Regions from separate parts of the Acidovorax sp. LjRoot194 genome, predicted to be linked through region 1. Evidence: riboswitches for the same ligand, from Rfam matches in the RefSeq annotation. Region 1 holds a riboswitch; the other holds the start of a gene.

Region 1 (4,328 bases):
GGGGTGGAGACCGAAACCCAGCAGGCCGTGCTGCTGCAGATGCAGTGCGACCATTACCAGGGGTTTCTGTGCGCACCGGGCCTGCCGGCGCCGGAGTTTCGCGCCATGCTGGGCAAGCCGCTGCCGCTCAAGGCGCAGGGCCGGCGCGACGGACTTCAGATCTGAGCGTTGGCGTGGGGGCGCAGAGTGCGCGCGGGGCGGCCTGTGCGGGTGGCTGTGTCGTGCGCCGTGCCACTGCGCCGTTGCATGCGGGTCCTGTGGCCTGGTCCGGCAGGTGGATTCAATGCAAAAAATGCCGCTACCGCTTGATGGATCAGCGCAAGCAGCTATCAATATGGTAGCGTCCTGCTCTCGCGGGTACGCTCTTGCTGCGCCGTAGCCCGCAGCCGCCCGGCAGCCAGCCCAGCCCCGGTCAGGACGCGGCCAGCCCCTTCCAGAGCATGTAAGCCGCCAGCCCGAACAGCAGCGTGGCGAACACGCGCTTGAGCTGCTTGACGGGCAGGTTGTGCGCTGCCTTGGCGCCCAGCGGGGCGGTGAGCACGCTGCAGGTGGCGATCACGGCCAGGGCCGGCAGCCAGATGTAGCCCAGCGATGCGGGGGGCAGGCCTTCCACAGCCTGGCCGCTGATCGCGTAGCCCACCACGTTGGCCAGCGCGATCGGAAAACCCAGCGCAGCGCTGGTGGCCACGGCGTTGTGGATGGGCACGTTGCACCAGGTCATGAAGGGCACGCTCACAAAGCCGCCGCCGGCACCCACCAGGCCCGACAGGAAGCCGATCACCCCGCCCGCAGCCACCTGGCCCGCGCCGCCGGGCATCTGGCGCGTGGGAGCGGGCTTTTTGTCCAGGAACATCTGCGTGGCCGAGAAGCTCACGAACAGCGCGAAGAAGATGGCCAGGAACGAGCCCTTGAGCAGCGCGAACACGCCCAGGCTGGCGATGAAGCCCCCCAGCACGATGCCGGGCGCGAGGCGCCGGGCGATGTCCCAGCGCACCGCGCCGCGCTTGTGGTGGGCGCGCACGCTCGAGATCGACGTGAACATGATCGTCGCCATGGAGGTGGCGATCGCCATCTTCACCGCCAGATCGGGCGACACCTGCCGCGCGCCGAGGATGTAGGTCAGGAACGGCACCAGCAGCATCCCGCCGCCAATGCCCAGCAGGCCCGCGAGAAAGCCCGTGGCCAGGCCCAGGACACCAAGTTCAACGATCAGAAGAGGGTCCAGCATGGCGCAAAAGGAAAGCGTGAGGGCGGCACGGCCGCCAAGCCTGCGCCCTGTCGCCGCCGCGGTGCAGCCGGGCGGCGGGGTGACAGGGGCATGGGGAATAAGGTGTCTGCGATTGCCACCGAACCCTCATCCTGAACCGGGGGTTCAGGTGGGCGAGGGCAGCCAAGTGTTGGGTTCATCTGACGCGAGATGATCACGCTCACCGGACGATGTACCAAGCCCGAGCTCAATGAGCATTGGTTCAAGGAAATATAAAGCCCGGCGGCATCGCAGACACGTCCATTGTAGGCGCTGCCAGGGCACTGCGCTGAAAGACGGTTTTGTAAAGACCGTAAGGCGATGCACCGTGCGCGGTGCGCTGGATGGCAGGGTCGGCAAAGCTTCGGCAGCGCCCGGATTCAGGGCAGGTGGGCGGGCCCCGTCGCTCAGAGAAGCCGGCCGTCTTCGCCCAGCACGTGGTCCAGTTGCTGCACCAGCGACTGCAGCCGCTGGTCGTCGGCGGCGGGCAGCGGGGCCGAGGAAGGGGCCGCTGTCGTCGCCGCGGCAGTGGCCGCTGGCTGGGCGGGGGCGGTGTCCACCGCGGGCCGGGCGGTGGCGGCTGCCAGGTCGGCCGCTTCGCGGTCGGCGATCTCGAATGCGAGGTTCAGGGCTGCCAGCACGGCGATGCGCTCGCGGGCACGCACCTTGCCGGCATCGCGGATGCGGGTCATGGCCGTGTCCACCCGTTCCACGGCGTCCAGCAGGCGGCTTTCGTGGCCCTCGGGGCAGGTCAGCAGGTAGCTTTGCTGCAGGATCTGCACCTCGATTTGCTTCATTCGGATTCTTTCGTGGCAGGGGCTGCGGCGGGCAGGCGCTCCAGCAGGGCGTCCACCCGGGCCCGCGCGGCCGAAAGGCGGGACTTGAGCGAATCGCGCTCCTGCGTGAGGGCTGCCACCTGGTCGGCCAGCAGCGCGTTGGTGCGCTGCAGTTCCGCGTGGCGCAGCAGCAGGCGTTCAACGCGTTCGGCGATCTGGTCGGTGGTCGATGGTGTTGCCATAGAGCCCCCGATTGTAGGGTGGCGGTTTGTAATCGGCCGTAAAATCCCGAGGTTGGTGCTCGCGGTGTGGTTCACATGCCGCAGTTCAACGGGAAGCAGGGAGGCGTGCCACGCATGGCACGCCGAGCCTGCGCTGCCCCCGCAACGGTCAGCGGACGAATCACCCGATTCTCTCTCCATCACAAGCCACTGTGCGCCTTGAACAAGCGTGTGGGAAGGCGTTGGAGGGCGTTCCGCCAGCCCGGATACCGGCCAACACGGTGGCTGCGCCCACGCCTTTTTTGGGCAAAGCGCAGCCGTATCACCCATCTGCTGGCGGGGAGGCCGGCTCGGGTTTTGTTTGTTGACGATGATCCCCATGAAAATCCGTACCCCTCGTGCGCGCATTGCAGCGCCGCTGTGTCTGCAGCCGGCCCTGGCCGCCATGGCCGTTGTGGCTGCCTGTTCTGCGCAGGCCCAGGCGCAGCAAGCGCCGAACAGCGAGGCCGGCAGCCCGGTGCAGATCGCGCAGAACCTGCGCGCGCCGTCGCTCAGCGAGACGGTGGTGACCGCCACCCGCACGCCGCAGCCGCTGTCCGACCTGGTGGCCGATGTGACGGTGATCGACCGCGACACCATCGAGACCAGCGGCGCCACGGGCCTGGCCGATGTGCTGGCGCGCGTGCCGGGCATCGAGTTCTCGCGCAACGGCGGGCCGGGCACGACCACGGGGGTGTTTTTGCGCGGTGCGGAATCCCGCTTCACCGCGGTGTACATCGACGGCGTGCGCATCGACTCGCAGTCCACCGGCGGCGCCGCGTGGGAGGCCATTCCCCTCGCACAGATCGACCGCATCGAAGTGCTGCGCGGTCCGGCCGGCGCGGTCTACGGCTCGGACGCCATGGGCGGCGTGATCCAGATCTTCACCAAGCGCGGTGAAAACGGTGTGGCGCCGTACGTGGGCATCGGCGTGGGCAGCCACAGCACCACCAAGATTGAAGCCGGCGTGAGCGGTGCCACCGGCACCATCGACTACGCGCTCGGCATTGCGCGCGAGAAAAGCAAGGGCTTCAACGCCCGCACGGTGGCCACGCAAAACCCCGACCGCGACGGCTACGAGAGCACGTCGGCCAACGCGCGCCTGGGCCTGCAGATCAATGCCGCGCACCGCCTGGACGCCACGCTGCTCGCCAACGACCTGGACAGCGGCTACGACAACGGCCTGGGCAAGGACGACCGCAACCAGCACCAGCTGCACGCGCTGGGCCTGACCTGGCAGGCGCAGTGGACCACCGCATACAAGACACGCCTGCAGGTCACCGACTCGCGCGACCAGTACGAAACCACGCCCTCGGTGTACCTGAGCGAGACGCACCTGCGCGGCTACCTGTTCCAGAACGAATGGCGCCAGGGCGCGCACCTGGTCACCGCCGCCCTGGAGCGGCGCGAAGACAACCTCGAGAACGCCCCCATCGACCGCTCGCGCTCGCAGGACGCCATCGCTCTGGGCTACGGCTACACCGCCGGCGGCCACACGCTGCAGGCCAATGTGCGCCATGACTCCGACAGCGAGTTCGGCGGCAAGGGCACCGGCAGCCTGGCCTACGGCTATACCTTTGCGCCGCAGTGGCGCGCCACCGCGTCGGTGGGCACGGCGTTCCGCGCGCCCACGCTGTACCAGCGCTTCAGCGAATACGGCGTGGGCTCGCTCAAGCCCGAAAGCAGCCGCAATGCCGAGGTGGGCCTGCGCTGGGCGCAGGGCAGCAACAGCTTCTCGGCCACCGTGTACCGCAACCGCGTGCAGGACCTGATCTCCTTCGGCGCGCCCGGCCCGTGCCCATCGCCCTTCGGCTGCTACGTGAACACCGCGCGCGCCGAGTACAAGGGCGTGACCTTTGCAGGCTCGTACCGCCTGGCAGGTGTGCTCGGCGGCGTGCAGCTGCGCGGCTCGCTCGACCTGCAGGACCCGCGCGACCTGGACACCGGCAAGCAACTGGCCCGCCGCGCCAAGCGCCACGGCACGCTGGGCGCCGACACGCAGCTCGCGGGCTGGACCGTGGGCGCCGAGGTGCAGGCCTCGGGCCG
Region 2 (4,328 bases), 1.5 Mb from region 1:
CCCGGCGTCGGTGCTGCAAGGCGACAGTGCCATTGGCGGCATCGTCAACTTCCAGACCAAGCGGCCGGACCGTGGCAACCCCGGGCGCGAGGCCTTGCTGTCCTACGGCAGCTACGGCTCCACCCGGGCGGCGGTGGGCCTGGGCGGTGCCGTCGGCGAGACGGGCGCCTACCGCATCGACTACAGCCGCAACGACACCCGCGTGGGCACCATCGACCGCAACAGCGAAAGGCTCGAGCACCTGACCACCGGCGTGTCGTTCGACCTGGCGCGCGCCACCCGGCTCGATGTGTCGTTCGACTATGCCCGCGACGAAGGCCACGCCTACTGGGGTACGCCGCTCATTCCCGGCAGTCTGGCGACCCAGCCCACCAGCGTGGTCAGCACGCCCGACGGCCGGGTGGTGGACCGGCGCATCGCGCGCAACAACTACAACATCCTGGACGACAAGAACCAGTCCGAGGCCTACTGGCTGCGCGCCCGCATCACCCACCGCCTGACACCCGAGTGGACGCTGCGCAACGAGCTCACGGCCAACCAGGTCGACCGCCTGTGGCGCAATTCCGAGAGCGCGGTGTTCACCGCCCCCGCGTCCATCACGCGCGACCAGACCACCATCGCGCACGACCAGCGCTACCTGTCCAACCGGCTGGATGCCGCGCACACAGGGCGCCTGGCGGGCCTGGAGAACAAGTTCGTGGTGGGCGGCGAGATCAGCAAGACCGACTTCGACAACACGCGGCGCTTTTCCAACGGCTCGGCGGCCACTGCTGCCAGCCTGCGCGTGCCGCTGTTCGACCCGGCCGTGGGCACCTACAACGACGACCCGGCGCTGATGGCGGGCGGCGGCAACCGCACCAACTTCACCTCGGACGTGCGCAGCACCTCGGTGTTTGCCGAAGACTCGCTCAAGCTCACCCCGGCCTGGACGCTGGTGGGCGGCCTGCGCCACGACCGCGTGGACGTGGACCGCAGCGTGGCCGACCTCAACCTGGGCACGTTCAGCGCCTTCGGCACAGAGTACTCGTCCAACTCCGCGCGGCTGGGCACGGTGTTCGACCTCAGCGCGGCATCGTCCGTCTACGCGCAGTACACCAACGCCACCATTCCGGTGGGCTCGCTCTTCCTGCTGTCGGCGGGCAACGCGGCGTTTCCACAGTCCAAGGGCAAGCAGCTCGAACTGGGCTTCAAGCAAAGCCTGGCCAGCGTGGAATGGACGGCGGCGGCCTATCACATCGCGCTCGACAACGTGCTCTCGCGCGACCCGAACAACGCCAACGTCACCATCAACAACGGCCGGCAGTCGTCGCGCGGGGTCGAGCTGGCCGCTGCGTGGCGCGCGACGAAGCAGCTCACGCTGTCGGGCAATGTGGCGGCGCTCGATGCGCGCTTCGACACACTGACCGAGGCGGGCGGCGTATCGCGCGTGGGCAACACGCCGCCCAACGTGCCCGAGCGCATCGTGAACCTGTTCGCCAACTATCGGTTCAAGGACCTGCCGCTCGATCTGTTCCTGTCCATCAACCACACCGGCAAGATGTACACCGACAACGCCAACCAGATCCGCATCAACGGCCACACCACGGCCGACGTGGCGGCCAGCTGGCGCATTAAGCCGGTGCTGCTGACCTTCCGTGTGCGCAACCTCACCGACAAGCTCTATGCCAGCTTTGCAGGCCGGGCCACCAGCCAGGTGCTGATCGCGCCGCAGCGCACCTTCGAGCTGTCTGCCCGGTATGACTTCTGACGCGAGGGCGCACCGTGCCCCTAGAATCGCCCCGTTGGTGCTCGCAGCATGGTTCGCATGCCGCAGTTCAACGGGAAGCAGGGAGGCACCACCGAACAGGACCGTGCCGCGCCTGCGCTGCCCCCGCAACGGTCAACGGATGGGTCGCCACCTCGGCAGCCCGCTCCCCTTACGCACAGCCACTGGGTTGCCTTGAACAAGCACCTGGGAAGGCTTTGGGGGATTCTTCCGCCAGCCCGGATACCGGCCAACAAGTGGGTGGTGCTCTCAGGGAGCGCTGCCGTGACGCTCAAGCGCTGGCGGGAGGCCGGCGCCGGGTCTATCTGTTTTCCATCATCGTATGAGCCACTCTTTTCATCCCCTGCGGATGGCCGCGCTGCCGTTGGCCTTGGCCGCTGCTTTCCCTTTGCATGCCCAGACCGCAGGCACCTTGCCCGACGTCGTCGTGAACGAGTCCGCCACACCCGGCCCGCTGCTCGATCAGCGCACCGACAGCGCATCGCGCCTGGGCCTCACGGTGCGTGAGACACCCGCGTCCATCGACGTGGTGCCGCGCGAGGTGCTGGCCGAGCGCGGCCTGCGCACGGTGACCGAAGCCGCCCAGGCCGCAGTCGGGGTGACGGCGGGGGACTTTCCGGCCGAGCCCAGCGCATTCTCGATGCGCGGCTTTGCCAACAGCCAGATCAACACGCTGTACAACGGCATCAAGATCGGCCCGCCCAACATGACATCGCGCGTGATGGACGCGGCCAACCTGGAGCGCATCGAATTCTTGAAGGGCGCGGCATCGCTGATGTCGGGCGAGGGCGCCGTGGGCGGTGCCGTCAACTTCGTCACCCGCGCGCCGCACCGCGGCGCGGTGCAGAGCGAAGTGACCGGCGCGGTCGGCTCGTTCGGCGAGCGGCGCGTGGCCTTTGGCTCGGGCGGCACCACGGCCTGGAAGGACCTGGACTACCGCATCGACGTGAGCGGCTCGAACAGCGACGGCTTCGTCAACGACACCGGCCAGCGCAACCGCCACATCTCGGGCGGGCTCGACTGGCACGTGGCGCCGGGCGTCAAGCTCTTCGTGGCCGGCGAGGCCAAGCGCGACAACGGCAGCAGCTACTGGGGCACGCCGCTGGTGTCGGCCAACGCCCCGGGCATTCAGCCGGTGGGCGGTGTGGTGTCGGGCACCTACACCTCCAACTACAACGGCACCAACCTGGGCCCGGTGGCCATCGACCGCCGCACGCTGCGCACCAACTACAACGTGCAGGACAACCGCAACGAGGCCCGCGAGACCTGGCTGCGCGCGGGCGCCGACTGGCGCATCGACAGCGCCTTCACGCTGCGCACCCAGTTCTACCGCTACACCGCCGACCGCACCTGGTTCAACAACGAGATCGCCGCGTTCAACGCCACCACAGGCCTGGTGGACCGCGAGCGGTTCTTCCTCGCGCACGACCAGACATCGGTGGGCAACAAGACCGAGCTGCAGTGGGACAGCCAGGTGGCAGGCCGCGACAACCGCCTGGTGGCAGCGTTCGAATACAGCGACCTCGACTTCATCCGCCCCGGTGCGGCCAACTTCCCCGGCGACAGTGTGAGCCTGGTGAACCCCGCGCGAGGCACCTACGGTCCGCTCACCCAGCAGCGGCAGACCACCGGCATCCGCAACACCGTGCTGGCGCTGGAAGACCGCCTCAAGCTCACGCCCACCGTGGCGCTCATCGGCGGCGTGCGGCACGAGTCCATCGAGCTCTCTCGCACCTCGGCCAACGCCCAGGGCGTGCAGCGCAACGGCTTTCCGTTCGACAAGACCTGGCGCCCCACCACTGGCCGCCTGGGCTTTACCTGGGAAGCTGCGGCGGGCATCACCGTGTACGGCCAGTACGGCACGGGCGCCGACGTGGCGGCCAACAACATCTTCCTGCTCAGCGGCACGCAGCCGCTGGACCTCACCCGCACCCGCAACGCCGAGGTGGGCGTGAAGCAGGGCTTCTGGCAGGACCGTGGCGAGTGGACCGTCGCGCTGTACGACACCAAGCGGCGCAACGTGTATGCGGGGCAGGGCGGCCAGACGCTGGCACGCGCCGGCGCCCTGCAGTCGCGCGGGGCCGAGGCCTCGGTCGCATTGCGGCCCGATGCGCAGTGGAGCGTGTGGGGCAACCTGGCGCTCAACCGCGCGCGCTACCAGGACTACGCCCTGGCCGGCGGCGGGTCGCTGTCGGGCAACACACCGCCCAACGCGCCGCGCGTGGTGGCCAATGCGGGCGTGGGCTACCGCTTCGTCGCGGGCGTGCCGATGCAGCTGTCGGCCTCGGTGCGGCATGTGGGCGAGCGCTTTCACAGCGACGCCAACACCGTGCGCCTGGCCGCCTACACCGCGCTGGATGCGGCTTTGACGGTGGACGTGTCGCGCGGCGTGCAGGTCACGCTGCGCGGGCGCAACCTGGCCAACAAGGTGTATGCCGCCTGGTCGGACCCGTTCTACCCGGACCAGATCCTGCTGGGCGCGCCGCGCAGCGTCGAGCTGGCCGTGCGCTGGGCGCTATAAGCTCGCCGCATGTCTCCACCCCTGGCCACGCCCACCCCCGTG

What was found. Region 1 has a riboswitch for cobalamin ahead of ACSQ3N_RS17710 (TonB-dependent receptor domain-containing protein). Riboswitches for the same ligand answer to the same signal wherever they lie in the genome.
Region 2: it holds a riboswitch for cobalamin, as region 1 does, so the genes downstream of both, ACSQ3N_RS10900 (TonB-dependent receptor) here and ACSQ3N_RS17710 (TonB-dependent receptor domain-containing protein) in region 1, are expected to answer to the same signal.

The regions. Positions count from the first base shown of each region.
Region 1 is NZ_CAXUQB020000001.1:3,909,128-3,913,455, reverse strand. Features, by position in the region: gene ACSQ3N_RS17730 (EAL domain-containing protein) at 1-165, shown strand, start outside; gene ACSQ3N_RS17725 (sulfite exporter TauE/SafE family protein) at 413-1,228, opposite strand; gene ACSQ3N_RS17720 (cell division protein ZapA) at 1,654-2,043, opposite strand; gene ACSQ3N_RS17715 (hypothetical protein) at 2,040-2,264, opposite strand; cobalamin riboswitch at 2,301-2,535, shown strand; gene ACSQ3N_RS17710 (TonB-dependent receptor domain-containing protein) at 2,623-4,328, shown strand, end outside.
Region 2 is NZ_CAXUQB020000001.1:2,419,903-2,424,230, forward strand. Features, by position in the region: gene ACSQ3N_RS10895 (TonB-dependent receptor) at 1-1,747, shown strand, start outside; cobalamin riboswitch at 1,769-2,013, shown strand; gene ACSQ3N_RS10900 (TonB-dependent receptor) at 2,088-4,286, shown strand; gene ACSQ3N_RS10905 (ABC transporter ATP-binding protein) at 4,296-4,328, shown strand, end outside.